Regions from separate parts of the Agrobacterium sp. DKPNP3 genome, predicted to be linked through region 2. Evidence: predicted binding sites of a transcription regulator. Region 2 holds the regulator's gene; each other region holds the start of a gene.
The links. Region 2 encodes LexA, which represses DNA repair genes until DNA is damaged. Its sites were predicted from a motif close to TGTTCNNNNTGTGTTCNG; they were not measured.
Positions count from the first base shown of each region.

Region 1: ACUTJJ_RS12335 (DNA recombination protein RmuC) is a predicted target of LexA. The motif match lies at 5,315-5,332, and genes of this name have one in related genera.
Region 3: ACUTJJ_RS16230 (putative DNA modification/repair radical SAM protein) is a predicted target of LexA. The motif match lies at 5,671-5,688, and genes of this name have one in related genera.
Region 4: ACUTJJ_RS00595 (YifB family Mg chelatase-like AAA ATPase) is a predicted target of LexA. The motif match lies at 3,582-3,599, and genes of this name have one in related genera.

Region 1 covers NZ_JBQYSN010000037.1:19,702-27,645, forward strand. Annotated here, with positions in the region: gene lnt (apolipoprotein N-acyltransferase) at 1-201, shown strand, start outside; gene ACUTJJ_RS12315 (helix-turn-helix domain-containing protein) at 336-755, shown strand; gene metK (methionine adenosyltransferase) at 942-2,204, shown strand; gene trmB (tRNA (guanosine(46)-N7)-methyltransferase TrmB) at 2,374-3,072, shown strand; gene ACUTJJ_RS12330 (ribokinase) at 3,136-4,035, opposite strand; gene ACUTJJ_RS12335 (DNA recombination protein RmuC) at 4,090-5,283, opposite strand; gene def (peptide deformylase) at 5,433-5,945, shown strand; gene fmt (methionyl-tRNA formyltransferase) at 5,991-6,926, shown strand; gene truA (tRNA pseudouridine(38-40) synthase TruA) at 6,926-7,726, shown strand; gene ACUTJJ_RS12355 (hypothetical protein) at 7,744-7,944, opposite strand, start outside.
Region 2 covers NZ_JBQYSN010000058.1:353-8,296, forward strand. Annotated here, with positions in the region: partial or broken gene ACUTJJ_RS16020 (ABC transporter ATP-binding protein) at 1-353, shown strand, start outside; gene ACUTJJ_RS16025 (ABC transporter ATP-binding protein) at 410-1,075, shown strand; gene purU (formyltetrahydrofolate deformylase) at 1,189-2,034, shown strand; gene lexA (transcriptional repressor LexA) at 2,260-2,982, shown strand; gene ACUTJJ_RS16040 (glutathione S-transferase family protein) at 3,239-3,916, shown strand; gene ACUTJJ_RS16045 (ComEC/Rec2 family competence protein) at 3,936-6,398, opposite strand; gene gltA (citrate synthase) at 6,660-7,944, shown strand, end outside.
Region 3 covers NZ_JBQYSN010000059.1:7,674-15,617, forward strand. Annotated here, with positions in the region: gene carB (carbamoyl-phosphate synthase large subunit) at 1-259, shown strand, start outside; gene ACUTJJ_RS16210 (SPFH domain-containing protein) at 548-1,465, shown strand; gene ACUTJJ_RS16215 (Arc family DNA-binding protein) at 1,471-1,656, shown strand; gene ACUTJJ_RS16220 (GGDEF domain-containing protein) at 1,708-2,847, opposite strand; gene ACUTJJ_RS16225 (UdgX family uracil-DNA binding protein) at 2,985-4,433, opposite strand; gene ACUTJJ_RS16230 (putative DNA modification/repair radical SAM protein) at 4,433-5,665, opposite strand; gene greA (transcription elongation factor GreA) at 5,887-6,363, shown strand; gene ACUTJJ_RS16240 (glycosyltransferase family 4 protein) at 6,451-7,506, shown strand; gene ACUTJJ_RS16245 (Lrp/AsnC family transcriptional regulator) at 7,540-7,944, opposite strand, start outside.
Region 4 covers NZ_JBQYSN010000001.1:104,647-112,590, reverse strand. Annotated here, with positions in the region: gene ACUTJJ_RS00605 (LysE family translocator) at 1-540, shown strand, start outside; gene cysK (cysteine synthase A) at 696-1,664, shown strand; gene ACUTJJ_RS00595 (YifB family Mg chelatase-like AAA ATPase) at 1,971-3,503, opposite strand; gene gshB (glutathione synthase) at 3,684-4,643, opposite strand; gene ACUTJJ_RS00585 (cupin domain-containing protein) at 4,886-5,398, opposite strand; gene ACUTJJ_RS00580 (sn-glycerol-3-phosphate import ATP-binding protein UgpC) at 5,507-6,607, opposite strand; gene ugpE (sn-glycerol-3-phosphate ABC transporter permease UgpE) at 6,618-7,460, opposite strand; gene ACUTJJ_RS00570 (ABC transporter permease subunit) at 7,472-7,944, opposite strand, start outside.

The sequences.
Region 1 (7,944 bases), on a different contig from region 2:
TCGGCCGTCATTGACCCCTATGGCCGCATCGTTGCTGGTCTTGACTATGGTCAAGTCGGCACTATTGACGCCACCTTGAGTGGTGGGTCTCGTGATGCTATCGGTTACGACACACATCGGACGTATTTCTGGTTGATTTTTTCTTTGATGATCATTGTTGCGGCGGGCGGTGCGTGGAGTTTTGCGCGCGGCCGGAATTGACCGCGCACCCCCCACAATTGCATAGTGAATAGGTCAGTCGTAAAACAAGTTTGGCCGTTGTCCCAATACCGGCTTATTTCTTAGAATATTAGTGAAGCACTATATCAACCCTTTCCGAGTGTCAGGACCGCATGATGACCGAAAATAAGAAAAAGCCTAACCCCATCGACATTCATGTCGGCAGCCGAATTCGCCTTCGCCGGACCATGCTCGGCATGAGCCAGGAAAAGCTCGGTGAGAGTCTTGGAATTACCTTTCAGCAAATCCAGAAATACGAAAAGGGCACGAACCGTGTTGGCGCCAGCCGCCTGCAGAATATTTCGGCAATCCTGAACGTACCCGTTTCCTTTTTCTTCGAAGATGCACCCGGCGATCAGCCTGGCGGAACGCCCGGAATGGCGGAAGCGTCCAGCTCCAACTACGTGGTAGACTTCCTGTCGTCTGCCGAAGGTCTGCAACTGAACCGGGCTTTCGTGAAGATCGCCGATCCAAAGGTTCGTCGCCGCCTTGTCGATCTTGTCAAGGCGCTCGCCGCCGAGGGTGACGCGGAGTAATCTGCGCTTTCGCCATAATATTTCCGGCACGGGATGCCGGGCACTCAACGGTCCGCGAGGACCGTTTTTTTGTGTCGAATTAGAAAGGAATTCTCACATAAAGATATATTTATGTGGTTGTGTCCTTGTTTTTCGTGGCCGAAATGACTAACAAATCTGGAGACCGTTCTTTGAGGGGAATCCCGCATGCGTGCCAATTACCTGTTCACCAGCGAGTCCGTGGCCGAGGGTCATCCGGACAAGGTTTGTGATCGTATTTCCGATGAAATCGTGGATCTCGTTTATCGTGAAGCGGCCAAGACGGGCGTTGACCCGTGGACCGTGCGCATCGCTTGTGAAACGCTTGCCACGACCAATCGCGTCATTATCGCGGGTGAGGTTCGCGTTCCCGACACGCTGCTGAAGAAGGACAAGGACGGCAAGATCGTCAAGGATGCTTCCGGGCATCCGGTCATCAACCCTTCCAAGTTTAAGTCCGCCGCCCGCAAAGCGATCCGCGACATCGGATATGAACAGGACGGTTTCCACTGGAAGACCGCCAAGATCGACGTTCTCCTGCATCCGCAGTCTGCCGATATCGCACAGGGCGTGGACAACGCTTCCGATAAACAGGGTGACGAGGGTGCGGGCGACCAGGGCATCATGTTCGGCTACGCCTGCAAGGAAACACCGGATTTGATGCCGGCGCCGATCTATTATTCCCACCGCATCCTGCAACTGCTCGCCACGGCCCGTAAGAGCGGCGAGGGTGAGGCAGCAAAGCTCGGCCCCGATGCCAAGAGCCAGGTAACCGTGCGCTACGTCGACGGCAAGCCTGCCGAAGCGGTGTCCATCGTTCTCTCCACGCAGCATCTGGATGCCAACTGGGATTCCAAGAAGGTTCGTGCCGTCGTCGAGCCCTATATCCGTGACGCTCTCGGCGACCTGAAGATCGCCGACGATTGCCAGTGGTATATCAACCCGACGGGCAAGTTCGTTATTGGTGGTCCGGACGGTGACGCCGGCCTGACGGGCCGCAAGATCATCGTCGACACCTATGGTGGTGCGGCCCCCCATGGTGGCGGTGCATTCTCCGGCAAGGATACGACCAAGGTCGACCGTTCCGCAGCCTATGCGGCGCGCTACCTCGCAAAGAACGTCGTTGCTGCCGGCTTTGCTGATCGCTGCACGATCCAGATTTCTTACGCCATCGGCATCGCCCAGCCGCTGTCGATCTATGTCGATCTGCACGGAACGGGCAAGGTCAGCGAAGATCAGGTCGAGGCTGCGATCCGCAAGGTCATGGACCTTTCGCCGTCGGGCATTCGCCGCCATCTCGATCTCAACAAGCCAATATACGCCAAGACGTCTTCCTACGGCCATTTCGGCCGCAAGGCCGGTCGTGATGGCTCCTTCTCCTGGGAGAAGCTCGATCTGGTGAAGCCGCTCAAGGAAGCTTTGAGCGCTTAAGCATTTCCAGTAAAAGTGCGTAGCGGTTTTACGTCTGGAAAATGCGTCAACTAGATATCGCGCTTGTTATTTGGCGGCGATTGAGAGATACCGTCTGCAACTTTGTAACCCGCACAGTGCCTCACGGGGTGCTGTGCGGGTTAAGTCTATTTGGTCTTGAGAGTATGAGATGACGGAAGAACGGCGTTCGCGCGCGACGGAAGCGTTTTTTGGCAGGCGCAAGGGCAAGCCCCTGCGCCATCAGCAGGTCGATACGATTGAGAACCTGCTGCCTTTGCTGAAACTCGATCTGGAAAGCGTGCCCCCGTCAAATCTCGTCACTCTTTTTCCGGCTGACGTCCGATCGATCCGGCTGGAGATCGGTTTTGGCGGCGGTGAGCATCTCGCCCATCGCGCCGTCGAAAACCCCGAAACGGGTTTTATCGGCGTCGAGCCCTTCGTGAACTCCATGGCCAAGCTGCTTGCCACCGTGCGTGAGCGTGAGCTCATGAACATCAGGCTCTACGACGATGATGCGACGCAATTGCTGGATTGGTTGCCGGAAGGGTCGATCGATCACATCGATCTGCTTTATCCCGATCCCTGGCCGAAGAAGAAGCACTGGAAGCGTCGCTTCGTGTCAGACGTCAATTTCACCCGCTTTCACCGCGTGTTGAAACCCGGCGGCAAGTTCTGCTTTGCCTCTGACATCGATACTTACGTCAACTGGACGCTGCAGCATTGCGCCCGGCATGGCGGCTTTCAATGGACGGCGACAAGCGCTGATGACTGGCGCACGCCCTATGCCAACTGGCCAGGCACGCGTTACGAGAACAAGGCAAAACGAGAAGGCCGCAGCTCGGCCTATCTCACCTTCATCCGTCGATAAAGCATTTCCAGAAAATGCGCGCCGCGGATTTACGTCCGGTAAATGCGCAGGCGGTAAGCCCCCTCAGAGCGCCGCGTCCACTTCCGCCGCCAGCGGAATGGAAGGCTGGGCGCCGGCGCGCGTGCAGGCGAGCGAGCCTGCGACTGCAGCCCGCTTCAATGCACGTTCGAAGTCGATGCCCTGATCGAGGCTGGCGGCAAGGTAACCACAGAAGGTATCACCCGCGCCAACCGTGTCGAGCGGCTCGATCTTGAGGCCCGACGACCTGTAGACCTTGCCATTACGAATGGCGATCACGCCGTCGGCTCCAAGCGTGACGATCAATGTCTGGCCGGTCGTCTCGTGAAGGGCCTTGAGTTCGGTTTCCCGCCCGTCGCTGGAGAGGCCATTCTTGCCGATCAGCAGCTCGAACTCAGTTTCATTGGCAATGACGATATCGGCAAGAGCGCTAAGGCGCGGTGCGTCTGCGGTCAGCGGCGCGGTGTTGATGATTGTGGTGATGCGTTTCGCCTTGGCAGCCGTCAGCGCCGCTTCGATCGCTGCAGCCGGAATTTCGAACTGCAGCATCAGAATATCGCCCGCAGCCATTTCGGATATGGTTCTTGTGGCATCGGATGCGGAAACCTCGCCATTGGCGGCAGGGATGACAGAGATCATGTTCTCTCCGCCTTCACCGATCAGGATCACCGCCGTACCCGTGGGGCCAGGCGCGGTTTTGACCAATGACAGATCGGTCCCTGCGTCACGCAGCAAGGTCAGTGCCGGAGCGGCAAAGGTGTCATCGCCCGCAGCGCCCGCCATCTTGACCGTGGCGCCCGCGCGCCGCGCAGCCAGAGCCTGATTGGCTCCCTTGCCGCCGGCGGCCGTGGAGAATGTCTCTCCCGTCACGGTTTCACCGGGCTTGGGCAGGCGTTTGGCGGTCGCGACGAGGTCCATGTTGATGGAGCCGAAAACAGTAATCATGGGGCGCTGGGTCCGTATGAAATTTAAGCAAGGCGGCGACTTTGCCCGAGACGATCACTCGTCGTCAACTACCCGCAATTTCGCCGCACCGGCTCGGTTTTCCGCAAAGCGCCGGGCCTGGTCGATTTCTCCATGCGGCGCGTCTTTTTCCGTTGATGAGAAATCGAGGCCCTCGATTTTCTGTCCGCGCGCCAATACCTTGTCAGAGGAGATGAGCATCATGTCGACGTCTTTCTGCGCAAGCCCGAAATGGGCCTGCAACTTGCGCGTCCGATCGTCCAGACGCCGCACATCATCCATCAGCAACGCCACTTCACCCTGAATGAGATGCGCCTGTTCGCGCATGCGCTGATCTTTGAGCACGGACTGGATGACCTGCACCGACAGCATCAAAAGCGATGGCGAAACGATGACGACGCGGGCGCGGTGGGCGCGCTGCACCAGATATTCGAAATGCTGGTGAATATCGGCGAAGATCGATTCCGACGGCACGAAGATGAAAGCGGTATCCTGGGTCTCGCCGCGAATGAGATATTTCTCGGCGACATCGCGAATATGCACCTCCATGTCCCGGCGGAACTGCTGCACGGCGGCGCGTTTGGTTTCAGGCGTCTCGTCCGCCTTGATGGCGTTCCAGGCTTCCAGCGGGAACTTCGCGTCGATGACGAGCGGCGGCGCATTGTTCGGCATCTTGATGGTGCAGTCGGGCCGATAACCGTTCGAAAGCGTCGGCTGCAGCTGGAAGGCGCCCGGCGGCAGGGCGTCGGCGATCAGCGTCTCCATCCGTGCCTGTCCGAAGGCTCCGCGCGTCTGCTTGTTGGAAAGTATCGCCTGAAGCCCCACCACGTCCTTGGCCAGATCCTGAATATTGCCCTGCGCGGCATCGATGACCGCGAGGCGCTCCTGCAGGCGGCTTAGATTCTCATGGGTCGACCGGGTCTGCTCCGTCAGCGTTTCGCCAAGACGCTGCGACATGCCATCAAGCCGCTGGTTGAGCGTCTGGCTCATCTCGCTCTGGCGCGTGCCAAGCGTTTCCGCCATAGCCGCGATGCGTCCATGCAATTCGGACTGGGTTTTCAGGAGATCAGAGATTTCACCATCGGCTCCCGCCTTATTCGACCGGTTTGTGGTCACAAGCCATGTCACCGCGAGGCCGAAAACCACCGCAGCAAGCAGCGCGCCGAAGCTGATATCGACGGAGCCGGCCCGAAGCGCGGGCTCAAGGAGAACGGAGAAGTCTATGCTCATGACTAAATCTAGCAGATTTCCGATGATTCGTAAGATCAAACCAAGAACATTCCTGCGGCGGAAATGAGTCCGGCAGAGCGGATGCCGCCCGCCCTTTTCATCGTCGTGTTTTTTATTTCCTCTGCGCGAGAGATACGTTATGGGAAGCCATGACCATCAAACCGCTTATCATTTTGCCCGATCCCGTGCTGCGCCAGCAATCCAAGCCCATCGAACAGGTGGATGCCGAGGTGCTGCGTCTTGCCGACGACATGCTTGAAACCATGTATGATGCACCGGGGATCGGGCTTGCTGCCATCCAGATCGGCGTGCCGCGCCGGATGCTGGTGATCGATGTTGCGCGTGAAGGCGAAGAAAAGAACCCGATCGTCTTCATCAATCCGGAAATCCTCAAGGTTTCGGACGATATCTCCACCTATGAGGAAGGCTGTCTCTCGATTCCCGATTATTACGCTGAAGTGGAGCGCCCTGCGTCCCTCACCGTGCAATATGTCGGGCGTGACGGCAAGCAGCAGACGGTCGAGGCGGACGGCCTGCTCGCAACCTGTCTCCAGCACGAGATCGATCACCTGAATGGTGTTCTGTTCATCGACCATATTTCGCGATTGAAGCGTGACATGGTCATCAAGAAATTCACGAAAGCAGCCCGCGCAAAAGTCTGATCCGGCACACAGCTGACCGGGCGGAAGACAGGGCAGGGGGCGATCATGGCTCTTCGCATCATATTCATGGGCACGCCGGAATTTTCCGTTCCGACGTTGCGTGCACTGGTGGAAGCCGGTCACGAGATCGCCGCCGTCTACACCCAGCCGCCGCGTCCCGGCGGTCGTCGCGGCCTTGATCTGCAGAAATCGCCGGTACACCAGACTGCGGAACTGCTGGGTTTGTCTGTGTTCACACCCGTAAATTTCAAAGCCGAAGAGGATCGCCAGCAGTTCCGGGATTTCAACGCCGATGTAGCTGTTGTCGTGGCTTACGGACTGCTGCTACCTGAAGCGATTCTCTCCGGCACGCGTCTTGGCTGCTACAATGGTCACGCTTCGCTGCTTCCGCGCTGGCGCGGAGCTGCCCCCATCCAGCGGGCGATCATGGCTGGCGACACCGAAACCGGCATGATGGTCATGAAGATGGAAAAGGGGCTCGATACCGGCCCCGTCGCGCTTACCGCAAAGGTGGCGATCGACGAAAATATGACGGCCGGCGCGCTGCATGACAGCCTGATGCTGGCAGGTGCGCGGTTGATGCGGCAGGCGATGGGCAAGCTGGAAGCAGATGAGCTGCCCCTCGTCGAGCAGGCGGAAGAAGGCGTTCTCTACGCCGCGAAAATCGACAAAGGCGAGACCCGCATCGATTTTTCAAGACCGGCGCAGGATGTGCATAATCATATTCGTGGCCTCTCGCCGTTCCCCGGCGCATGGCTGGAGATGGAGATCGGCGGCAAGCCCGAGCGCGTCAAGGTACTGGCGTCCGAGCTGGCGAGCGGTATGGGCGAGGCAGGCAGCGCATTGGATGACGTTCTCACCATTGCCTGCGGCAGCGGCGCCGTGCGGCTCACCCGTTTGCAGAAGGCGGGCGGCAAGCCGATGTCGGCCGCCGATTTCGTGCGCGGCACGCCGGTTCCCGCCACCACGAGGCTTGGCTGATGCCACGGTTTCGCATGACCGTCGAATATGACGGCACGCCCTATTATGGCTGGCAGAGACAGGAAAACGGCCCCTCGGTTCAGGGTGCGCTGGAGGCTGCGGTTCGGTCGCTGACCGGCGAGAGCGTTTCCATTCGCGGCGCTGGCCGCACCGATTCCGGCGTGCATGCCGTTGGCCAGGTCGTTCACGTCGATCTCTCGCGAGACTGGGAGCCCTACAAGCTACGCAATGCCCTCAATGCGCACCTCGCCATGGCGGGTGAGGCCGTGGCCGTGCTCGATGCTGCCGCTGTGACCGAGGATTTTGACGCCCGTTTCTCCGCCCTTCGTCGGCACTATCTCTACCGCATCATTTGCCGCAAGGCCCGACTGGCGCTGGAGCACAAGCGGGCTTGGTGGGTGTCGAAGGACCTGGACCACGAGCGCATGCATGAGGCCGCGCAGATGCTGGTCGGCCGGCATGATTTCACGACCTTTCGCTCAGTCCATTGTCAGGCGAACAGCCCCGTGCGCACGCTCGACCGGCTGGACGTGACGCGCAACGGCGATCTCATTGAGATTCGTGCCACCGCGCAAAGCTTCCTGCATAACCAGATCCGCTCTTTCGCCGGCACGTTGAAGCTGGCGGGCGAAGGCGGCATGACCCCTGACGACGTGCGTGCTGCACTTGAGGCGCGGGATCGCAAGGCCTGCGGCCCGGTGGCGCCGCCTGACGGTCTTTATTTCATGCAGGTCGATTATCCCGACGTCATTCCCCCGCGCCGTCGTCTCGACGCTGACGTTGTGGAAGATGAGGGCTGAGGCGAGCGTGTCGCCGCTCAGGCGGGGTAGACGCCTAGAAAACGCTGCAATGCTTCCGACAGCAGCATGGCGGGCACCAGCAACGTCATGACGATTGCCGAGACGAGCAGCATCTGGTCGCGGATGAAGAATCTGACGATCCGTGAAAAGGCGAAGACCAGCGACAGAAGCAGCGCCAGCCACAAAATCGCGATCAACCCCTGCAACGGCGGTAGGAA
Region 2 (7,944 bases):
ATCGCGTCGGTCTCGGTGCCCATCGCGACCGCCCCGCCGGCGACCTCGCTCTCGGGCAGATCCGAATTCTGGAAATCGCCCGCGCGCTCTGCCTCAACCCAACCCTGCTGCTACTCGACGAACCGGCGGCCGGTCTGCGCCACGGGGAAAAGCAGGAGCTCGCGACGCTGCTGAAAAAACTGCGCGCCGAGGGCGTTAGCGTCCTGCTTGTCGAACATGACATGGGTTTCGTCATGGGGCTGGTCGACCACATCGTCGTGCTCGATTTCGGTACCCTGATCGCCGAAGGCAAGCCGGCTGAAATCCGGCAACATCCGGCCGTGATCGCGGCTTATCTTGGGGGGGCAGCGTGAGCGGACATCTACTCGACATCAAAGACATCCACGTTGCCTATGGCCGGGCGGAAGTGGTGCACGGCATCTCGCTATCCATGACATCGGGCAGCATCGTCACGGTCATCGGGGCGAACGGAGCGGGGAAAACCACGCTGCTCAACGCCATCATGGGTGTCGTGCCTTCGCGCGGGACCATTCTTTACGACGGCGCGCCGGTGCCCGAGACGATCGAGGGCCGCGTTGCCGCCGGCCTCTGCCTGGTGCCGGAAAGGCGAGAATTATTCGGCTCGATGACGGTTGAGGACAATGTCGAACTTGGCGGTTTCCTGCGTTCCCGTCAGGAGCGCGACGAGACACGCGATGCTGTTTACACACTCTTCCCGCGCCTTCGCGAACGCCGCAAGCAGCTCGCCGGAACACTGTCCGGCGGCGAAAGGCAGATGCTGGCGCTCGCGCGGGCGTTGATGAGCCGGCCGAGACTGCTGCTTCTCGATGAGCCGAGCCTTGGACTTGCACCGCTGATTGTCGCCGAAATCCTGCGTATCGTCGCCGACCTGCGTCAAACCGGTGTCTCCATCCTGTTGGTCGAGCAGAATGCCCGCGCCGCGCTCGAAATTGCCGACGAAGCTTATCTCGTCGAACTTGGTGAAGTGCGCCGCTCAGGCCCAGCTTCCGAACTCGCCGTCGATCCCGCTCTGATGGCGAGTTATCTCGGGCCGGGCGAACACGCCATCCAGTGACATCCGCGACCGCTTCGTGCTGACGCTCGGCCCCGTGGAAACGGGGCGTGGCTCCGCGTGGGCGCCGCTATGACAGCAGTCCAACCGCAACTCCATCTTCCAGGAGGCTTTAGATGAATTACGTCCTGACGCTGCGCTGCCCCAACAGAAGCGGAATTGTCGCTGCGGTCTCGGGCCGCATCGCACAGCATGGCGGCGATATTTATGAAGCTCAACAATTCGACGACCATGAAACGGGCATGTTTTTCATGCGTGTCGCCTTCTCCATGGCCGGCGACGAGGCAGGCTTTCGCAATGGACTTGCCGCGGAGATCGATCGCTTCGCTCTCGACGCCACGCTGCGTCGAGCAGGTGCGCCGCGCAAGCTGCTGCTGCTCGTTTCCCGCTTCGACCACTGCCTCGGCGATCTTCTCTATCGCCACCGCATCGGCGAATTGAATGCCGAGATCGTCGGCATCGTCGGCAACCACCCCCGCGAGGCCCTGAACCTCACGCTGATGGGCGGGATAAAGTATCATCACCTGCCGGTGACAAAAGACAACAAGGCCGAACAGGAAACAAGCATCAAGGACATCATCGAAGAAACGGGCACCGACCTCGTCGTTCTTGCCCGCTACATGCAGATCCTGTCGGACAACTTCTCCGAATACTTATCCGGGCGCTGCATCAACATTCATCACTCCTTCCTGCCTGGTTTCAAAGGCGCAAAGCCCTATCACCAAGCCCATGAGAGGGGCGTCAAAATGATCGGTGCAACGGCCCATTACGTCACCCGCGATCTCGATGAAGGGCCGATCATCTGCCAGGACGTCGAGCCGGTCAGCCACGCCGATACGCCGGATGAGCTGGTCCGTAAGGGACGCGACATCGAGCGACGCGTGCTGGCCCGGGCGGTCTCATGGCACCTTGAGGACCGGGTGCTTCTCAACAAGAACAAGACGGTCGTTTTCGCGCGATAGCACAGCTCGATCTACACCCTGACCTGAAACGCGGAACAAATGGGACGCGTCGGGGCCTCGCCTGGGAACGACTTCTGGAGCTTTGGTTACCTCCAATTTGCGAAATGTAAATCCGAGCGAAGCTTAACCAGATTTTAGGGGATTGCGGAACACATATGGAACATATAGTGTTCGTTCTGTATTTGTTTCGCGACTCCAGCGACGATTCTCAAGGGTGTTTTCCTCATGCTCACGCGCAAACAGCAGGAATTGCTTCTCTTCATTCATGAGCGAATGAAAGAGTCCGGCGTGCCGCCCTCCTTCGATGAAATGAAGGATGCACTCGATCTCGCTTCCAAATCCGGCATCCACCGGCTGATCACGGCGCTCGAAGAGCGCGGGTTTATTCGCCGGCTACCCAACAGGGCGCGAGCGCTCGAAGTCATCAAGCTTCCGGAGGCTTATACGCCGGGCGCAAGGCCGCAGCGCGGCTTCTCACCGAGCGTTATCGAAGGCAGTCTCGGCAAACCGAAAACGCCGGAGCCGCCCCCTGCTCCCAAGGCACCCGCAAATGACATTGCAGGTGCGGCGACCGTACCTGTCATGGGCCGGATCGCTGCCGGTGTGCCGATCTCGGCCATTCAGAACAATACACATGACGTGGCCGTTCCAGTGGACATGCTAGGCTCAGGTGAACATTACGCGCTTGAGGTCAAGGGCGATTCGATGATCGAGGCCGGCATCTTCGATGGCGATACGGTCATCATCCGCAATGGCAATACGGCCAATCCGGGCGATATCGTTGTGGCGCTGGTGGACGATGAAGAGGCGACGCTGAAGCGGTTCCGCCGCAAGGGCGCGTCCATCGCGCTGGAGGCTGCAAACCCGGCCTACGAGACCCGCATTTTTGGGCCTGATCGGGTGAAAATTCAGGGCAAGCTGGTGGGGCTTATCCGGCGCTATCATTGATGCCGCCGCCGGTCCGGATAAAAGCGGATCGATTGGCAAGACATATCTAGCCTTCAAGATGAATGGCGCGTCATTCCGGTGGATTGATGCGCTTTTTTTTCTTTTGAAGCGATGAAGGTGCTTTTGAAAGGGTCAAGGCACGAATTCGGCATGATGTCGTTCACCCATCAACGGGCTTTATGAGTGCGATGGATTCTTTGCGATATTCGCCGCAACGTCGCTGGTATAAAACTGCGACACAGTCAGGAGACACGCCATGTACGATCTTTATATCGCAAACAAGAACTACTCCTCCTGGTCGCTGCGGCCATGGGTGTTGATGCGCACGCTCGGTATTGCCTTTGAAGAGAAACTCGTTCCCTTTGGCGAAGGCGTCTCATTTTCCACCTTTTCTCCCACCGGCAAGGTCCCCTGCCTCGTCGATGAGGGTGTGACGGTCTGGGAATCGCTGTCGATCGCGGAATATCTCGCCGAGCGTCATCAAGGGGTCTGGGCAAGCGACAAGCAGGCCAGAGCCTGGTCGCGTTCGGCGGCAAGCGAAATGCATGCGGGATTTTCGTCGCTGCGCAATCTCTACCCCATGTCGGTCGGCATTCGTGTCACGCCAAACGGCGGTGATGCCGGGCTGGCAGCTGATATCAAGCGTATCGATGTTTTATGGAGCGAAGGCCTTTCGACCTTCGGTGGTCCTTATCTCGCCGGCCAGAAGTTCACGGCAGTGGATGCCTTCTTCTGCCCCGTGGCATTCCGTTTCCAGACTTACGGTGCGGATCTATCCCCCGCAGCAAAGGCCTATTGCGATCGCCTGCTCGCCCTGCCCGCCATGCGCGAATGGTATGAGGCAGGCCTGAAAGAAATGTGGCGGGACCCGGCGCATGAAGCCGAAATCGCCAGCATCGGTCAGTTGACTGCGGATCTGCGCGCGAAGGCTTGAGACGCTTTGCCGGCGGCAATCATTGCGACGCCGCCAGCAGACGCGTGATCGTTTCCGGTAGCTCATGCTCGTAGCGACCAGATTTCCAATCGTAATATCGATGTTCGCTCCACGGCCGGTTCATGCCTGCGGTCGAAGCGCGCAGTTTCTCGACGACGCCCGGCTGATTGGCTGACGCGAAGTTGATCTCCACTGAACCAATGCGGCGCAAGATGCCGCGATTGAGAAGCAGCGCGCCTGAGCGGCAGTGTGAAAACGAGGTTCTTTGGGAAACAATGACGACGTCGGCGATGTCACATGCCTTTCCAGCCAGACGCCCTTCCTCCAGCACGATGATCCATTCGCCGCTCTGTGCCTGCGCCACGCACCAGCGACCCGGCTTGCAGGTGAAAACGCCCGGCGTTCCCGCTTTCAGCGCAACCGCCATCTCGCGTGCGGCGGCTCTCAACTCCTCCTGCGACAGCTTTGCTTTATTGGTAAACGTCTCTGGCCGGTCCCGCTGCAGAATAACCGGCGCCTGCGGTGTCTTAGCAAGCAGCAGCGCCCTCTGCCACTGGTCATAAATAAAGCCATGGGGTCGGGTTCTCGTGGTGTAAACCTTCTCATCGGCAAGAAGCGCCACCAGCGAGCCATCTTCATGAACGAGGAGATCCGGCAGATCGCGTTGAAATGTCGTTGCCGAGAGCCCGAAGGCAAGCAGCAGAGGCGGGATGCCCAAGAGCGCCAGGCGGGTGCGCAACAGGGTGAGCAGCAGAAAGCCGGCCGAGGCGATACCGATGAACCAGCCATGCGGGCGTCCGGTCGCTGCGCTTCCGCCCCAGGACGCAACTTCGTCCGCGACCTCGATGACCATCGCCATGCCATAGCCCATCACCTTCAGAAATGGCGCGTCGAGCCCGAACGGCATCAGCAGCATGGCGATCAGACCGAAGGGCATCACAATCAGCGACATCAGCGGCGTCGCGGCAAGATTGGCGAAAAGTCCATAGGTGGTGACACGTTGGAAATGTTCGGCGGAATAGATTGCCGTCGAAAGCCCGCCAATCAGGGACGTCGTGATGACGCCCCCCATCACAGCGCCTGCCATCTGCGCGACCGTGATCCAGCTGGGCTTTCTTCCCATATAAAGACGCTCGCGAACACTACGCCGGCGGCTCCAGGCGGCGTAGGCGGAAACAAGCGCGATTGTCGCGGCAAAAGACATCTGAAAGCTTGGCCCCATCACTTCGGAGGGCGAGAGCGCGAGAACAATGAGAGCGGAAAGCGCGACATTTCTGAGGCTGAGCGACGGCTGGTCAAACAGCACCGCGACCAACATGATCGACATCATCAGCCAGGCCCGTTCAGCGGAAACCGCGAAGCCGGAGATCAGATAGTAGCATAGCGTCATCACGAGCGCTGCGAAGGCGGATATCTTCTTGACTGGCCGTCGCTGGGCAAAGGCCGGAAACAGGCTGAATCCCATCCTCATGCCGACAAAGAAGATGCCTGACGCCAGGGCCATGTTGAGCCCGGATATGGCGACGATATGGGCAAGCCCCGACACCCGCAACGCCTCCATTGTCTCCGGCGATATGGCCTGTCGCTCATCGGTGACGATGGAGGCGGCGAAGGCACCCGCGTCGCCTCCGATCGTCGTGCGAATGCGCTCGGCGATGGCGGCGCGCAGGCGATAGAGCCACATGTCGGCCATCTCCAGCCAACCCTCGGCCCCAAGGTTCGCCATCGCCAACGGCTGGGGCGGCTGGTAAAAGAAGCCTGTCGCTCCAATACCGCGGAAATAGGATGAAAAGGCGAAATCGTTCAATCCCGGCAGAGCCGGTCCGGACGGCGGAGAAAGCCGCGCCTTGCCGCGAATGATCGCGCCTATCGGCATGGGTTCGCCGCTACCACGCGCGAGAAGCGACACCCTCCCCGGCGAACGCGTAAGTGATGGTGCTTCAGTGGAGTGGAGCTCGACGAGATATCGCCAGTCACCCCGCGCATCCACCTCACGCCGGACGACCTTCCCGGCAACCGTCGTGGTCACCGGCGTGTCCAGAAGGACAGTCGCGGCGCGGCGGGTTTCCAGTTCCGCAAAAAGCATGCCGAGCAACATCAGCGCGACAACGCTGCAAACCCTTGACCCGGCATCAAGGCGATATCTGGTTAGCAGCGCCAAGGGGGCCGCGACCAAAATCGCGACGATCAAAAGCGGCAAGGAAGGCGTGGCCCCAAAAGAAAACCACAAGATTGCGCCGCAGCCGATGAAGACCGGTACAAAGAGGAAATCGTGACCGAATGCGCGTTCTTCAGTCAGCCATGCGGCAAGTTTTTGAGAAACGGAAATGTTCTGCGCCGCCACATCAACCAAGGCCGGCACAACAGCGGTCGGCGCGGCGCCTGAGCGCCGCAGCGGCGCCAGGATATCCACCGTGCCGGGGGTATCTCCCTGCAGCGTTTTGACATATCCGAAATGCTCTTTTTCACCTTGACCAAGCATTTTGGCCGCGCCCCCGCCGCACTGAAGACAGGTTTGCAGATGGACTGCCGGTATTGCAATGCTTTCCTTTAACTCTGCGTTGACCGAGATTGAATTGCTGCCAATCACAAGGCCAAAAGCAAGGCGTTCACCTTTGCCGCAATGCACAATTTGACCTTTGGATAGCTTGGCATCTGCGACAGGATCATATAGCTAATCGGTAGACGCTTAACCGCGGGGCGCATCCAAACGCCCCCACCCGCATGTTTTCGGAGGATCAGTATGACGGAAAAAAGCGCTACAGTGACACTTGGCGACAAACAGGTCGAACTCCCTGTCAGGGAAGGCACGATCGGGCCGAGCGTCGTCGATATCGCCACGCTGTATAAGAACACCGGCTCCTTCACTTACGACCCGGGTTTCACGTCGACAGCCTCCTGCGAATCCAAGATCACCTATATCGATGGTGACGAGGGCGTGCTGCTGCATCGCGGCTTCCCGATCGAGCAGCTGGCCGAACAGGGCGACTTCCTGGAAACCTGCTATCTGCTGCTGTACGGCGAACTGCCGACGGCTGCGCAGAAGAAGGACTTCGACACCCGCGTCACGCGCCACACCATGGTGCACGAGCAGATGAGCCGCTTCTTCACCGGCTACCGTCGCGATGCGCATCCGATGGCCGTCATGTGCGGCACGGTCGGCGCTCTCTCGGCTTTCTACCACGACTCGACCGACATCACCGATCCGCACCAGCGCATGGTCGCTTCCCTGCGCATGATCGCAAAGATGCCGACGATCGCCGCCATGGCCTACAAGTATCATATCGGCCAGCCCTTCGTTTACCCGAAGAACGATCTCGATTACGCCTCCAACTTCCTGCACATGTGCTTTGCCGTACCGTGCGAGGACTACAAGGTCGATCCGGTTCTGGCACGCGCCATGGACCGCATTTTCATCCTGCATGCCGATCACGAGCAGAACGCCTCCACCTCCACGGTGCGTCTTGCCGGTTCTTCGGGCGCCAACCCGTTCGCCTGTATCGCGGCTGGCATCGCCTGCCTCTGGGGCCCGGCTCACGGCGGCGCCAATGAAGCGGCGCTCAACATGCTCAACGAAATCGGCACGGTTGACCGTATTCCGGAATATATCGCCCGCGCCAAGGACAAGAACGACCCGTTCCGCCTGATGGGCTTTGGCCACCGCGTCTACAAGAACTACGACCCGCGCGCCAAGATCATGCAGAAGACGATGTATGAGGTGCTGGAAGCTACCGGCAACTCCGACGATCCGATCATGCAGGTCGCGCTGGAACTGGAAAAGATTGCCCTTTCCGACCCTTACTTCGTCGAGAAGAAGCTTTACCCGAATGTCGACTTCTATTCCGGCATCACGCTGAAGGCGCTCGGCTTCCCCACGACCATGTTTACCGTTCTCTTCGCCCTTGCCCGCACCGTTGGCTGGATCGCGCAGTGGAACGAAATGATCGAAGATCCGCAGCAGCGTATCGGTCGTCCGCGCCAGCTCTACACGGGCGCCGGCAAGCGCGATTACGTTCCGGTTTCCAAGC
Region 3 (7,944 bases), on a different contig from region 2:
CGCCGAGAAGATCAACAAGGTGCAGGAAGGCCGTCCGCATATCGAAGACGCCATCCGCAACCGTCAGGTCCAGCTGGTCATCAACACCACCGACAGCAACAAGGCGATTTCGGACAGCAAATCGCTGCGCCGCGCAACGCTGATGCAGAAGGTGCCTTATTACACGACGATGGCCGGCGCAGAAGCCGCAGCCCTGGCCATCCAGGCGCTAAAGGCCGGCAACCTCGAAGTGAAGCCGCTGCAGAGCTACTTCAACTAAGTACTCCGAGTTCAGCCCTCTATAAAACGCCGCGAGCCACCGGGCTCGCGGCGTTTTACATTGCGTAATCCAGCTGTCATCCGGCAGCGGTATCAAGACCGCGATCCCCGCGCATCGTCGGCAGTGAGGTCTGCAAGACCGGATAACGCGGTTCCCTTAAATGAACCGACCATGCGTCAGCGGCAATGTCGACGCGCCAGGCCCTTCAAAAGCAATCAGCCTCAACAACCGTCTTGATCCGACACCAATTTATGATATCATAAATACATCATTTTTTATGAGGTTTTCATGTCGTCTTCTATTACAGATAAACCGGTTTCCACCCACCACGGCTATGTTGCCGTAAGTCTGATCATTGCGGCGATCGCCATTGCCATCGGCATGCTCGCCTATCAGATCCATATCTGGCAGTCGTTCGGCGCGTTTTCCGTCCTGCCACTGCTGGTCTCGGCCCTGCTGATTGGCGTCGCGGTCCTCATCGGCTTCGGTGTCTTCATGATCCAGCCGAACGAAAGCGCAGTCTTTACCCTCTTCGGCAAATATCAGGGCACCGATCAGTCGGCCGGGCTTCGCTGGATGAATCCCTTCTTCAGCATTCAGCGTATCTCCCGTCGTCTCCAGACCCACCACATTGAATCGATCAAGGTCAATGATGCGGCGGGCAATCCCATCGAGATCGGAGCCGCGCTTGTTTGGCATGTCGGAGATTTCGCAAAGGCGCTTCTGGAAGTCGACGATTTCAAGAATTTCGTCGCCATGCAGGCAGAAACCGCCCTTCGCAAAATCGCCAGCCAGCACCCTTATGACAACTGGTTAGGAGGTGACGAGGGATCTGGCGCTCAGGCTATCGTTTCGCTGCGCGATGGCGGGGAAGATATAACCGTCAACCTCGTTGCTGAACTGCGCAACCGGGTCGCCGCCGCGGGCATCGAGGTCACCGACGCCCGCATCACGCACCTTGCCTACGCACCGGAAATCGCAAGCTCCATGCTGCGACGCCAGCAGGCGGCGGCGGTCATCGCGGCGCGACGCACGATCGTCAAGGGTGCCGTTGAGCTTGTAAAGGAAGCGCTTATGGGCTTGAAAGAGAAGAACATCCAAATCGACCACGAACGTCAGGCCGCCATGGTCTCCAACATGCTTGTCGTCCTCGTCGGCGAAAAGGACGCAACGCCGGTTATCAACGCCGGAACATTGTACGGATAAAATTGATGGCAGGGCGCCCGCCCGGTCCCGAGCGAACAGCATTTCCGCTCCGGATCGAACCTAAAATTCTCGAAGCGGTCAAACGCTCTGCAAGTTCAGACTTGCGGAGCGTCAACGCTCAGATCGAAATCCTGCTGCGCGAAGCGCTCTCCCGGCGGGGCGTGCTGGGCAAGAGCGACGACGGGTCTTAGCCGCCGCGACGAGAACATACTGATGCTTGACCATGTCTGCACTGGAGTTCTTCAGGCGGCCAGCGCTTCCCGCACACAGTTTCGGCCTTCGCTCTTGGCCCGATAGAGCGCGCGGTCAGCCATCTCGGCCAGTGCCTGGAGATCACAATCCGTCTCGCCGCCCGTGGCGACGCCGATGCTGATGGTCACGGCGATCCGCAACCCGCCACAATCCACTTCGTTTAATGCGACCGCGTTGCGAATGCGCTCTCCGATCATCGTGGCCCGTTCGCTGCCTGCGCTGGGAAGAAAAATGATAAACTCCTCGCCGCCATATCGGGCGAGCACGTCCCCTCCCCTGATACTGCCGCCAATGCGCTTCGCCACTTCCTGCAGCACGCTATCTCCGACCGCATGGCCGAAACGATCGTTGATGGACTTGAAGTGATCGATATCCAGCAGCATCGCCGCGTCTGTCGGTTCAGGCTTTGCCGGCATCGTCTGGAAGAAAAAGCGCCTGTTCTTTACGCCCGTGAGCGGATCGGTATTGGCAAGCACCAGGAGTTTTCGTTCGGAGCGTTCCGCAACCAGCATCATCACGAAGAGAGCGATCGCAAAATTCAGCATGATGATGAGGAAAAACGCATTGACGATGTTGATGGAGGCGAGGGAGGGCGAAAGCAGGCCTTTGACCACTGAAAGCGAAATCAGCCCGGAAAGACCGGTGATGACACCAAGAGCAACACGCGAAAGCAGCGGCTCCTTCTGCCAACCGATAAGCAGCACCCATGCTGCACTAAGATAGGCCAGCGCCGCGCATGCGTTGAAGAGCATCGCGCGCAACGCATTGTTCTCCGCCACCTGAAAGGCAATGATGATGCCGATCACGGCGACGAGACAGGTCATCATCAAGGTCTTGCGCGTCACCCTTCGCCCATCGCTCAGTGTCTTTAGGCCGAGCCAGATCAGCATGTAACCCGCGATGCCGAAGATGACGCTGCCGAGCTGCCACACGGCGGGCGGCACGATTTTCCACTCGCCATAGCCGGCAAGCGTGGAGCCCACCGTCATTGCCGCAAAACCCGCCGCCAGCGTAATGGGGCCACGCAGCCCCCTGTTGGTCAGCATCAAATAGATGAAACTCAACAGGCCCACGATATAGGAACATTTCTGCATCAATATGACTGTTGCAAGGTCAAGTTCGCCAAGCATAATATGTCCATCTATAAATATTTTGACGGGACATATAAAGTGAATCGCATAAGTTTCAATTAAAACGAAAACTTAACGACACGTAAAAACACGCGCCGCGGGTTCCGTCATGAATAAAGGCAATCCCGTACGTAAATTTATTCGAATTTACTCACATAAAGCATGTCGTTCTTGAATTTCATCATTTCCATATCTTTTCGCTGTGCATCGGGGATGCGAAGAAGATAGGAAGGGTGCACGGTGATAAAAAGCGTCCTGCCCTCGTCTATCGGCAGCGGACGACCGCGCAACTCCGTGACTTTCTCCTTGCTGCCGGTCAGTGCGTAATGCGCCGTCGCACCCATGGCGACGATGAGCTTCGGCCGCACGAGCGCGATTTCCTGATTGAGCCACCAACGGCACTGCTCAACTTCACCGGCATTCGGCCGCTGGTGAATGCGCCGTTTGCCGCGGGATTCATATTTGAAGTGTTTGACGGCATTGGTGACGTAAAGGCTGTTGCGCTCGATGCCCACCTCGGCAAGCGTGCGATCAAAAAGCTGGCCAGCGGGACCGACAAAGGGTTTGCCTGCAAGATCCTCGTGATCACCGGGTTGCTCGCCAACGATCATGATCTTTGCGTTTTCAGGACCGGCGCCGAATACCGTCTGAGTGGCATTGCAATGCAACGGGCAGCGCGTGCAATGACTTGCCTCCCGCGCCAGCGAGGTGAGCGTGCCATCAGGCACCGGTTGCGGCATCTCACGCGCAGCCGCTGCCGCCTGCAGCCTATGGTGAAACGGCTGCGGCTGGCTTGCCGCCTTGGCAGCCATCTCCAGCACCCGCGCCTCCGCGCCGAGAATAAGGTCGGGAATGAGATCGGCCTCGGGCAGGTTCTTCCAGTATTTTTTCGGCATTTCCGCCGTCATGGCTTTGATTTTGAGACGCGCCGGATTGAATATATTGGCGTAATAGGTCCGCCATAGTTCATCCGTCTCATCGGTGAGATCGGGCTTCTCGACTGGCTGCCGCGACGTCTGAAGCGCGGTACCATCCCAACGCGCAGACCCGTGCGGCGTGGCGATCAGCCAGTCCATGTCGGTAAATCGGCGCTGAAAAAACGGCGCTGTCCGCTCCACGATGAAATGGTCCGGCTCAAACCAGGCGATAAACCGCCGCCGCCCACCCTGCCCTTGCGGCAGAGGCAACTCCTTGAAACGAACGAAAGCCGTCATCTTGTGACAGTCGCGGCGCACCGATTTCTCCAGTAGCCGCGCCTCGGCGACATCTGGGTCCGACTTGAACTGCAACAGGGCGCGATCCTGCCTCAGCCGCCACAACAGCCTGTAAAGCAAAGCAAAACGCCCGGGATCGCTGTGGCAGATGACCGCCTGCGCAAGCGCAACAAACGAAGCCGGCACGGAAATCTCGGCAGTGCCCGGCTTGAACGGAGGGAGAGGATCGCCGGCAAAGTCCAGCAACCCGGCCATGTCCCCGCGTAACCGCCAGTCGATCCGCTCGGGTGGGATATCCCCGGCAAGTGCCGCCCGGGCAGCGTCCCGCCACTCGCCAAACTCGCCCCGCCCTTCAAGGATCGGCCCATACATCACAGAAGCGACAATTGTTCAGGCTGCGGCGCAAACATGGCGCGAAGATCCGGCCGCTCGGTCAGCTTGCCCGGCGTCCAGCCCTCCGCAACGATAAAGGCCTTCACCTTCTTGAGAGAAACGCCAAAGCGGGCGACATCCTCCAGCCTTAACCGCCGGAAGCGCCGCGAAGACAGGATGGACGCGACCGTCTTCGTGCCGAAACCAGGGACACGCAGGAGGATTTCACGATCTGCAACGTTGATATCCACGGGGAACCGCTCACGATGTTTCAAGGCCCAGGCAAGCTTCGGATCAATATCGAGATCAAGCATGCCGTCTCCGCCAATCGCCGTGATTTCGCCGATATCGAAACCGTAAAAGCGATAAAGCCAATCGGCCTGGTAAAGCCTATGCTCTCGCATCAGCGGCGGCTTGATGAGCGGCAGGTTTTTCGATGAATCCGGAATGGGGCTGAAGGCCGAATAATAGACGCGTCGCAAGCCGTAGCTGCCATAGAGCCGGGCGCTGGTGGAGAGAATGGTGCTGTCGTCAGCCCCATCGGCACCCACGATCATCTGCGTGCTCTGCCCGGCCGGGGCAAAACGCTTGGTCTTTCTCGTCCTGACAGTCGGCTCCCCCGCCTCCTCTATCTTCAACCGGATATCAGCCATCGAGCGGCGGATGTTGGCCGGCTGCTTCTCCGGTGCGAAACGGCCAATGCCGCTGTCGGTCGGCAATTCGATATTGATCGAAAGGCGGTCCGCATAAAGCCCTGCCTCCTCGATGAGTTTGGGTGATGCTTCCGGAATGGATTTCAGATGGATGTAACCGCGAAAACCATGCGTCACGCGCAACTCACGAGCAACGCGCACCATCTCTTCCATCGTATGATCTGACGACCGGATGATGCCCGACGACAGGAAAAGCCCCTCAATGTAGTTGCGCCGGTAGAACTCGAGCGTAAGCCAGACCACTTCTTCCGGCGTGAAGCGCGCCCGCTCCACATTGCTGGACGACCGGTTGATGCAATAGGCACAATCATAAATGCAGAAATTGGTGAGCAAGATCTTCAGGAGCGAAATGCAGCGTCCATCGGGAGCGTAAGCATGGCAAATGCCCGACCCCTCCGTGGAACCCAGGCCGCCCGATGCTGCAGAGTTTCGTTTGGTCGTGCCACTCGATGCGCAGGACGCGTCGTACTTCGCTGCGTCGGAGAGAATGGCCAGCCGTTGCCTGATCGACTTCTTCATGGGTATGTTCTCTATATGTTCTATTGAAGATTGTCAATCTTGGGGAACAAGATGTTGATAATATTATGGAATAATCACGCCTGAAATTTGCTGGCCTTTCGCGGTCGTCTTCTGATATAGTCGGCTCAGATTTGATTTTGGCATGGTTCCGGAGTTCCTCTCCGGAACCTGTTTCTTTTTGTGTCTGCAAGTAAAGCGACCGGAATGCGAAGGATAAAAAAATGGTAGAAAAAGTACCGATGACTCAGGGTGGATTCGTCAAGCTTCAGGAGGAGCTTCGCTGGCGCCAGCAGGAGGAACGCCCCCGTATCATCGAGGCGATTGCGGAAGCGCGCGCTCACGGCGACCTTTCGGAAAATGCCGAGTACCATGCTGCCAAGGAAGCCCAGAGCCACAATGAAGGCCGCATCACCGAACTCGAGGACCTGACGGCGCGCGCCGAAGTCATCGACCTGTCGAAAATGTCGGGCTCGAAGATCAAGTTCGGCGCCACGGTCAAGCTGGTTGACGAAGACAGCGATGAGGAAAAGACCTACCAGATCGTCGGCGATCAGGAGGCCGACGTGAAGGCCGGCCGCATCTCCATCTCTTCCCCCATCGCCCGCGCCCTGATCGGCAAGGAAGTCGGCGACAGCATCGAAGTCAACGCGCCTGGCGGCGCCAAGGGCTACGAAATTCTCGCGGTTCAATGGGGCTGATCAGTCCCCATGCAATGCGCCCATCGGGGCGCATTGTTTTTTAGCGCCACAGATTTTTGAAATCAGCCGCAGAGACGGAAGCCGAGCTTGTCCAACGTCAGTCTGAAAGATGTGCAGGTGCTTGCGCCAAATTTCAAGCGCAGGCTCTCCGGCGTAACCTCCACCATCGTTCAACTGATACCGGTGCAGAACCGGCTGGGGCAGAAGGTTGCCGTCATCGGTCCCGGTCTGCCGCCGCATCTGCCGCATGTTCGCTTTCGCGACCTTTGGCAGCTATGGCGAAATGGCCCGTTTGGCGGCCCGCGCGTGTGGCATGCACGCCGTAACCTGGAAATGCTGCCCGGCATCATCATGCGGGATGTGCTGCGCATGAAGGTGAAGCTGCTCTTTACCTCCGCGGCGCAGAGGCGACATTCTGCCTATACGCGCTTCCTGATTTCGAAGATGGATGCCGTTGTTGCCACCAACGGGCGTTCCGGCTCGTTTCTGGAAGTGCCGCATCGAGTCGTCATGCACGGCGTCGATACCGATCTCTTCCATCCCCCAGCGGGCCCGGACGACACGATGGCAGCAGCGGGCCTGCCGGGACACTATCTCATCGGCTGCTTCGGACGCGTGCGCCATCAGAAGGGCACGGACCTGTTCGTGCGTGCGATGATCGAACTGTTGCCGCATTATCCTGAGTGGACGGCGGTTGTTTCCGGGCGGGTGACGAAGGAACACACGGATTTTGGCGACAAGCTCGTCGCCGATGTCGAAGCGGCCGGCCTGGCGGAGCGTATCGTCTTTCAGGGCGAGGTTGACGACATCAAGCCGTGGTACCGGCGCTTGAGCCTTTACGTCGCACCATCGCGCAACGAAGGTTTCGGTCTCACGCCGCTCGAAGCCATGGCCTCGCAGACAGCCGTGGTTGCGAGCAATGCCGGCGCCTATGAAGAAATGATTGTGGAGGGCCAGACCGGCGCCGTTGTCGCGGCGGGAGATTACCCAGCACTCCGCGATGCGATAAAGCCTTATCTTGCCGATCCCGATCGCGCAAAGGCTCATGGCAGCGCCGGGCTCGCCCATGTCCGCAGGGCTTTTCCGCTTGAAAAAGAAGCGACCAGCCTGGGCGACGTCTACGACGCCCTACGGCGTGCGTGACGCGGCCAGCGCGTCAACTGCGACTGGTTCGGATCAGATTTCCACGAGGCCGACGCGCTTGACCTGACGGATGGTCAGCATCGTGCGCACCGTGTCGACGTTCTCATCCGCGGTGAGGACCTCGATGACGAAATCCTGAAACTCCGTCAGGTTTTTTGCCACGCAATGCAGCAGGAAGTCGCTTTCGCCTGAGACCATCCAGGCCTGCCGCACCAGTGACCAGCCGGCGGTTGCCGCCGCGAAAGCCTTCAGATTGCTGTCCGACTGTCGCTTGAGGCCGATCATGCAGAAGGCGACAAGATCGAAACCGAGCTTCGGGGCATTCAACATGGCGTGATATCCCTCGATCACGCCCGCCTCTTCCAGCTTGCGAACGCGTCTCAGGCACGGGGGAGCCGAGATGCCGACCCGTTCGGCGAGTTCCACATTGGTCATGCG
Region 4 (7,944 bases), on a different contig from region 2:
ATCGTGGCCCGGGCGCTGGGCTCCGGTTTCCGCGAGACTTTCTTCATGGGCCTTGGGCTCATACTCGGCGACATGATCTACCTGACCGCTGTGATCCTGGGCCTAGCTTTTGTCGCGCAAACCTTTCAGGAAGCTTTCATGATCCTGAAATTCGCGGGCGCGGCCTACCTCCTCTACATCGCCTGGAAACTCTGGACGGCGGGCCTCCTGCCACAGGACCTGAAGGCCAAGAAAAGCACGAGCATGCCGATGTCCTTTCTGTCCGGCCTGCTGATCACCCTCGGCAACCCGAAAACCATGCTGTTTTACGTGGCGCTGGTGCCGACGCTGATCGATATCCGCATGATCGGGCCTTCCGAATATGCTTCGCTCCTCGCCATCACCTTCGTTGTCTTGATGGCTGTCCTCCTGCCGTACATCCTGCTTGCGGCCAAGGCGCGTAACCTTCTGAAAAAGCCGAGCGCCCTGACGATCCTCAACCGCACGGCGGCGGGCATTCTGGCGGGAACCGCGACCATGATCGCAATCCGCAGCACGTAAAATAATTTCGTGCAATTGCACTATTTATCACGAAATTTTTCCGGCAAGCCGTCTATATAAGGACGAACGTTCGCTAGCCTGAAAGAGCGATTGCTCCTATTCTGCCGCTCGAACCTTGCGGTCACCGCCGCGTGGCCTTCATACAGGAGAGCATCATGACCGAAGCCAGAAAGCCCGGACGCGGACGCGTCTATTCCTCGATTACGGAAACGATCGGCGATACGCCGATCGTGCGGCTCGATAAGCTGGCCAAGGAGAAGGGCGTGAAGGCCAACCTTCTGGCCAAGCTCGAATTTTTCAATCCGATTGCTTCCGTCAAGGACCGCATTGGCGTGGCGATGATCGAAACCCTGGAAGCACAGGGCAAGATCGCACCCGGCAAAACAACGCTGGTCGAGCCGACCTCAGGCAATACAGGGATTGCGCTAGCCTTCGCCGCAGCGGCGAAGGGGTACAAGCTGATCCTGACCATGCCGGAGACCATGTCGGTTGAGCGCCGGAAGATGCTGGCGCTGCTGGGCGCCGAACTGGTTCTGACCGAAGGCCCGAAGGGCATGAAGGGCGCAATCGCCAAGGCGCAGGAACTGGCGGAAACGCTGCCCGACGCCATCATTCCTCAGCAATTCGAAAACCCTGCCAATCCCGAGATTCACCGCAAGACGACAGCAGAAGAGATATGGAACGACACTGACGGCGCGGTTGATATTTTCGTTTCCGGCATCGGTACTGGCGGCACCATTACCGGCACCGGCCAGGTGCTGAAAGCCCGCAAGCCCGAGCTCAAGGTTATAGCAGTCGAGCCTGCTGACAGCCCGGTTCTCTCGGGCGGCAATCCCGGCCCGCACAAGATTCAGGGCATCGGGGCCGGTTTTGCGCCCGCCATTCTCGACACCGGCATTTACGACGAGATCGTCACCGTGACCAATGACGATGCTTTCGAAATTGCACGTCTTGTCGCGCGGATTGAAGGCGTTCCCGTCGGCATTTCATCGGGTGCGGCACTGGCGGCGGCCATCAAGGTCGGCACGCGGGAAGAAAATGCCGGCAAGAATATCGTCGTCATCGTTCCTTCTTTTGCGGAACGCTACCTTTCTACCGCACTTTTCGAGGGCCTGGGGCTTTAAACTTCGCTTTCGATTGGGCTTTGATGGCTCCCAGTGATCCGATAAATCCAATGTGCCGCCTACGCCCTGGCGGCACATCTGTTTTGCGGTTCCAACACCGTTCTGAGGCCGGGACGAGTTCGGTTCGGGCCGTGGCCTTTTAGGCGCCTGTCCGTCCGCGATACCGGTATATGGACCACGCCCGTTAAAGCGGAAGCGGCTGACGTCCCTGTCTCCTTGCTTTGTCATGTTATCCGGACGTAAAGCCGCTGCACAACCTTGCCGGAAATGCTTGACGCTGAGCCCCCGCCCTTTTGGCGGAGATGTTTAAGCCGCCACCGTCAACCTTTCTCCAGCGATGCGGTATGAAACGGCTTCCGCGACGTGGATGCGGCCAACCGTCGGCTTGTCATCTAGATCAGCGAGCGTCCGCGCGACCTTTAGAATACGGTGATACCCACGTGCGGAAAACTTGAGGCGTTCAGCGGCATCGCGCAGCAATTGCAGGCCAGACGCATCGGGCTCCGCATATTTTTCGATGAGCGTTGTCGTGCACCGGGCGTTGGTGCGAACGGCCGGAAAGCCAGCGGTCGCATATCGCTCCTGCTGCGCATAGCGCGCCCTCGCGACGCGCGCGGCAACTGTCGAGCTCGATTCCGACGCCACCGGACGGATGAGATCCGCAGCGGAAACGGCAGGGACGTCGATGCGAATATCGATGCGATCGAGCAGCGGGCCTGAGATGCGGGCCTGATAATCAGCGACGCAACGCGGACCCCGGGCACAGGTAAAGCCCGGCTCGCCCGCCATGCCGCACCGGCACGGGTTCATCGCGGCGACGAGCTGGATTTCTGCGGGATAGCTGACGCGGTGATTGGCGCGCGCAATGATGCACTCGCCCGTTTCGAGCGGCTGGCGCAACGCATCCAGCACCTGCGGCGCAAACTCGGGAAACTCGTCCAGAAAAAGCACGCCGTGATGGGCGAGCGAGGCCTCGCCCGGCTTAGCGCGAAGACCGCCGCCGATCAGCGCCGCCATGGTCGCGGAATGGTGTGGGGTGCGAAACGGCCTTCGGTCGGAGAGCCTACCACCGGACAGTTGGCCGGCTATCGAGTGAACCATGGACACTTCCAGCAATTCCGCCGCCTCCAGCGGCGGCAGAATGGACGGCAGACGAGCCGCAAGCATGGATTTGCCCGAGCCGGGTGGACCGACCATCAGCAGATTATGGCCGCCGGCGGCCGCAACCTCAAGCGCGCGCCGGGCGCTTTCCTGTCCCTTGATATCGGCGAGATCAGGCAGATTGACCGGATTGGGACGGATGGCTGGCGTGGGACGCGAAAGGCGCTGCGTCCCGCGAAAATGATTGGCAAGCGCTATAAGGCTTCGAGGCGCAAGAATATCGATACCGGCGCCCGCCCAGGCTGCTTCCGGCCCACTTTCGGCAGGGCAGATCAGTCCCTTGCCGAGCGCATTCGCGCCGATCGCAGCTGGCAAGGCACCTGAAACCACCCCAATGGTGCCGTCAAGATTAAGTTCGCCGAGGACCACATAGTCTGCGAGCGCTTCCGCCGGAATAGCGCCCAGGGCAGCCATTAGACCGAGCGCGATGGGAAGGTCGAAATGTGATCCCTCCTTTGGCAGATCCGCAGGCGCGAGATTGACAGTGACTTTTTTGGCCGGCAGGGCAAGACCAGAGGCGTGAAGCGCAGCTTGCACCCGCTCGCGGCTTTCGGCGACCGCCTTATCCGGCAGGCCGACGATCTGGATGCCGACCCGCCCGGGCGCGACCATGACCTGCACCTCAACGGGCACGCCCTCTATTCCTTGAAATGCAACCGTATTGACCCTTGCGACCATGGCCCGCCCCCGCAAACCGGCTGTTTGAGAGGGGTGAGCCCTCTCTGCAGCTACTGGTAAGCAACGTGCCACAGGCCAAAGAATAAAACAAGAACATCCAGCGAACCATTTCTCGCTGTCGATGTATTTTAGTTGTATCTAGTTGTACTCGTGGAACAAAGCTGGATCGTTACCCTCGCGTCAGAAATCCTGAGCGTCGCGTTTTTTCTCGATCGCGTCCCACAAGAGGCTGGCAACATCGGCACCGCCGAATTTTCGCACTTCCCTGATGCCCGTTGGAGAGGTGACATTGATTTCCGTCATGTAGTCGCCAATGACGTCGATACCGACGAACAGGAAGCCACGTTCGCGCAGCGCCGGCCCGATGCGGCTGCAGATCTCCTTTTCGCGCGCGGTCAATTCCGTCGGCTCCGGCCGGCCGCCGGCATGCATGTTGGAGCGGGCGTCGTTTTCCGCAGGCACACGGTTGATGGCGCCAACCGGCTCGCCATCGACCAGCAGGATGCGCTTGTCGCCCTTGCGGACATCAGGCAGATATTGCTGAGCGATATAGGGTTCGCGGAACATCTGACCGAACATTTCCAGCAGTGAGGAGAAATTGCGGTCGTCACGCGCGGAATGGAACACTCCCGCGCCACCATTGCCGTAGAGCGGCTTCAGGATGATGTCGCCCATCTCGTTGCGGAACCGGGCAATCTCCTCCACATCCTTGGTGATCAGCGTCTTCGGCATCAGATCCGCGAATTCGGTGACGAAGATCTTCTCGGGAGAGTTGCGGACCCAGACGGGGTCGTTGACGACCAAGGTCTTTGGATGAATGCGCTCAAGCAGATGAGTCGAGGTGATATAGGCCATGTCAAAGGGCGGATCCTGACGCAGATGGATGACATCCATGGTCGAAAGATCGACACGCTGCGGTTCAGACAGGGAAAAATGGTCGCCCTTGATGTCGCGCAGCTCCATCTGCTCGACGGTGGCGTAAATTTTGCCGTCGCGCATGGAGAGGCGCTCAGGCGTATAATGGAACAGCCGGTAGCCGCGCGCCTGCGCCTCAAGGCTGATGGCGAAGGTGGAGTCACCGGCAATGTTGATACCGGAAACATGATCCATCTGGATCGCGACGTTCTTGATCTTCGCCATGCGCATCTTCCTCTTGCAGCATGAGAGCGTCATCGGCCCCGCCATGCCCATTGTCCCGTCTTTTCAGGCTCCCCGGCAGGACCGGAGGAGAACCGGAAATGCTTCAGAAAACCTCAGGAGATGTAGGGCAGCGCCCATTCAAAGGCAACTGCTGCAAGGCGTCGTTGGTGTGAGTTTTATTGAACCTTCACAAATCCAGGGCGGCGCTATCGAGGTGCCGCCTCGGGTCAGGTTCTATGGGTTCACGCCGCGAGCTTGTAGGAACGGCCGGCAAACAGCTTGTTCTTGACGCGGTAAGCTAGAGCAAGTGCCTTGGGGAAGGGACGCCGCATGAAGGCAACCTTGCGGACATAGTCGTCCACGCGCCAGGTGGCCCATGTTCCGGCCGGAAAATAGGCGACATCGCCTGCCCTGAGGATGCTGACCGAACCGTCTTCTGCGGTCACATGCACTTCGCCTTCCAGAATATACACCGTTTCGTCCCAGCCGAAAAACCAGCGGAATTCGCCGGCCGTGCAATCCCACATGGCAGTGCTGGACGCACGGTCTCCACTGCGGGAGTGATCGGCCGCGCGGGCCTGCGGGTTGCCGGAGACGATCCATTCCGGGTTGATGGGGGCGGGCTGAAGCCGCAGATCGGTGCACGAGGCGCTGACAACGCCCTCATCTTGGTTACGCCGCAGATAGACCGGCAATATCGGAATGGTTCGGACCGCCATGGTTGCCGCGGCAGCGAACATCATTTTCAAAGACATGTTAGAAAGCCCCCATGAAATATTGGAGTCTTCTAGCACCGGGATTGTAAAAAAGCATCTCAGACAATCGGCGCAATTTTACGAATTGCGCCGATTTCACCGCGGATATTACACGGTCGCCAGTTGGGCTGGCTGGTTGGCAATCTGCTTGGCGTTTCCGCCGATGCGCTTGCCCGTTTCGCTGGAAAAGAAGTGAAGCTTTTCAGGGCTGATCGTCACCAAAAACACGGCGGGAATGTCGATTTCAGGCGGGAAAGCCACGGTCAGGTTCTGGTCGCCGATCATGCCATGGATAAGGCGCTGCGAGCCCAGCTCCTCAATGTAATCGACCCGTAGTGAGAAGCCCTGCTCACCCGCTGCCGCGAGGCGAAAATCTTCCGCCCGCATGCCCACCGTCACCGGCCCGGAGGCGGGGGCAAACCCATTAAGTGCAAAGAGCGACGGTCCGACAGCCAGACTGTCGCCGTGCAACTCCGCATTCAGCAGATTCATGGCCGGCGAGCCGATGAAGCTGGCAACGAAGGTGGAGGCCGGGGTGTGATAAACCTCCAGCGGCGCGCCGATCTGCTCGATCCGCCCGCCATTCAGCACCACAAGCCGATCCGCCAGCGTCATGGCCTCTAGCTGGTCGTGTGTGACATAGATGGACGTGGTGCCAAGACGCTTTTGCAGACGCTTGATTTCGCCGCGCATGGAAACGCGTAACTTGGCATCAAGGTTGGACAGGGGCTCGTCAAACAGGAAGGCCGCCGGTTTGCGCACAATGGCGCGACCCATGGCCACACGCTGCCGCTGGCCACCGGACAGGGCGCGCGGCTTTCGATCGAGATAGGGTTCGAGCTGCAGCATGCGCGCGGCTTCGGCCACACGTGAATCGATTTCCGCCTTTGGCGTCTTGCGGTTCTTCAGGCCGTATTCGAGATTTTCACGCACCGACATATGCGGGTAAAGCGCGTAGTTCTGGAACACCATGGCAATATCGCGATCGGCGGGATCAACCTGGTTCACCACCCGCTCGCCGATCCTGACCGTGCCTTCGGAGATATCCTCAAGGCCGGCAACCATGCGCAGCAGCGTGGACTTGCCGCAGCCGGAGGGGCCGACGAGAACGATGAACTCGCCATCCCTGATGTCGATGTCGACGTCGTGCACGGCACGCACGCCGCCATGATAATCCTTGCAGACCTGACTGATGTCTATAGCGGCCATTTTGGTCTCCTTATTTATCGCTTTCGGTCAGGCCCTTGATGAACCAGCGCTGGAAAATGACGACGATCAGCACCGGAGGCAGCATGGCCAGCACGGCGAGCGCGAAAGCTTCGTTGTAATCGGGAATTTGCGAACCGACCCAGACCTGCAGGATCGACTTGATGCCGCGCATCAGGGTGAAGAAACTTTCATCCGTCGTCATCAGCATCGGCCAGAGATACTGGTTCCAGCCATAAACGAACATGATGATGAAGATCGCCGACATCATCGTGCGCGAGAGCGGAACGAGCACATCGATAAAGAACTTCACCGGCCCCGCCCCGTCGATGCGGGCAGCCTCCAGAAGTTCCTCCGGGACCGACTTGAAGAACTGCCGGAAATAGAAGGTACCCGTGGCAGATGCGAGAAGCGGCACGATGAGACCGGTGTACGAGTTCAAAAGGCCGAGTTTGCTCATTACTTCGTAGGACGGCATGATGCGCACTTCGAGCGGCAGCAGCAGCGTGGTGAAGATGATCCAGAAGGCGAGCGTTGCAAACCGGAAGCGGAAATAGACGATTGCATAGGCCGCCGTCATCGACAGGACGATCTTGCCGACGGCGAAACCAATGCCGAGGATCAGCGAGTTCAGCACCATGTTGAGGCCCGTGACCTGACCGGTGAATCCGCCCTTCTGTGTCAGCACCTTTTCGTAGGTCTCGAGGAAATTGTCGCCGGGAAGGATAGCCAGGCCGCCGCGATGAATTTCCGCGGCCGTATGCGTGGACGTCATGAAGGCAACAATGACCGGCAGGATCAGGAACACAGCGCCCATGATCAGAACCAGATGATCGAGGGGTTTTGTCTTGTACATCGTCATATCCCTCAATTGTAATGGATGCGCTTCTCAATGAAGCGGAACTGGATGATGGTGAGGACGAAGACGACCAGCATCAGGATGACGGACTGGGCCGACGATCCGCCGATATCATTGCCGCGGAAGCCGTCGAGAAACACCTTGTAGACCAGGGTGATGGGATTATTCGCCGCCTTGTCCTTCACCATCACGTCGATGACGCCGAAGGTGTCGAAAAGCGAATAGGTGATGTTGATGATCAGCAGGAAGAAGGCGGTCGGCGCCAGAAGCGGCATGATGACGGTCCAGAACCGGCGGAAGCCCGAGCGGCAGTCGATCGCCGCAGCTTCCCGCACGGAGACGGGCACACTCTGAAGGCCGGAAAGGAAAAAGATGAAGTTGTAGGGGATCTGCTTCCAGACCGCGACAACGATCATGGCGAAAGCCGTGTCTGAATAATTGAGCCCGACCTTCATGTCCCAGCCTAAAAACGCGGCCATCT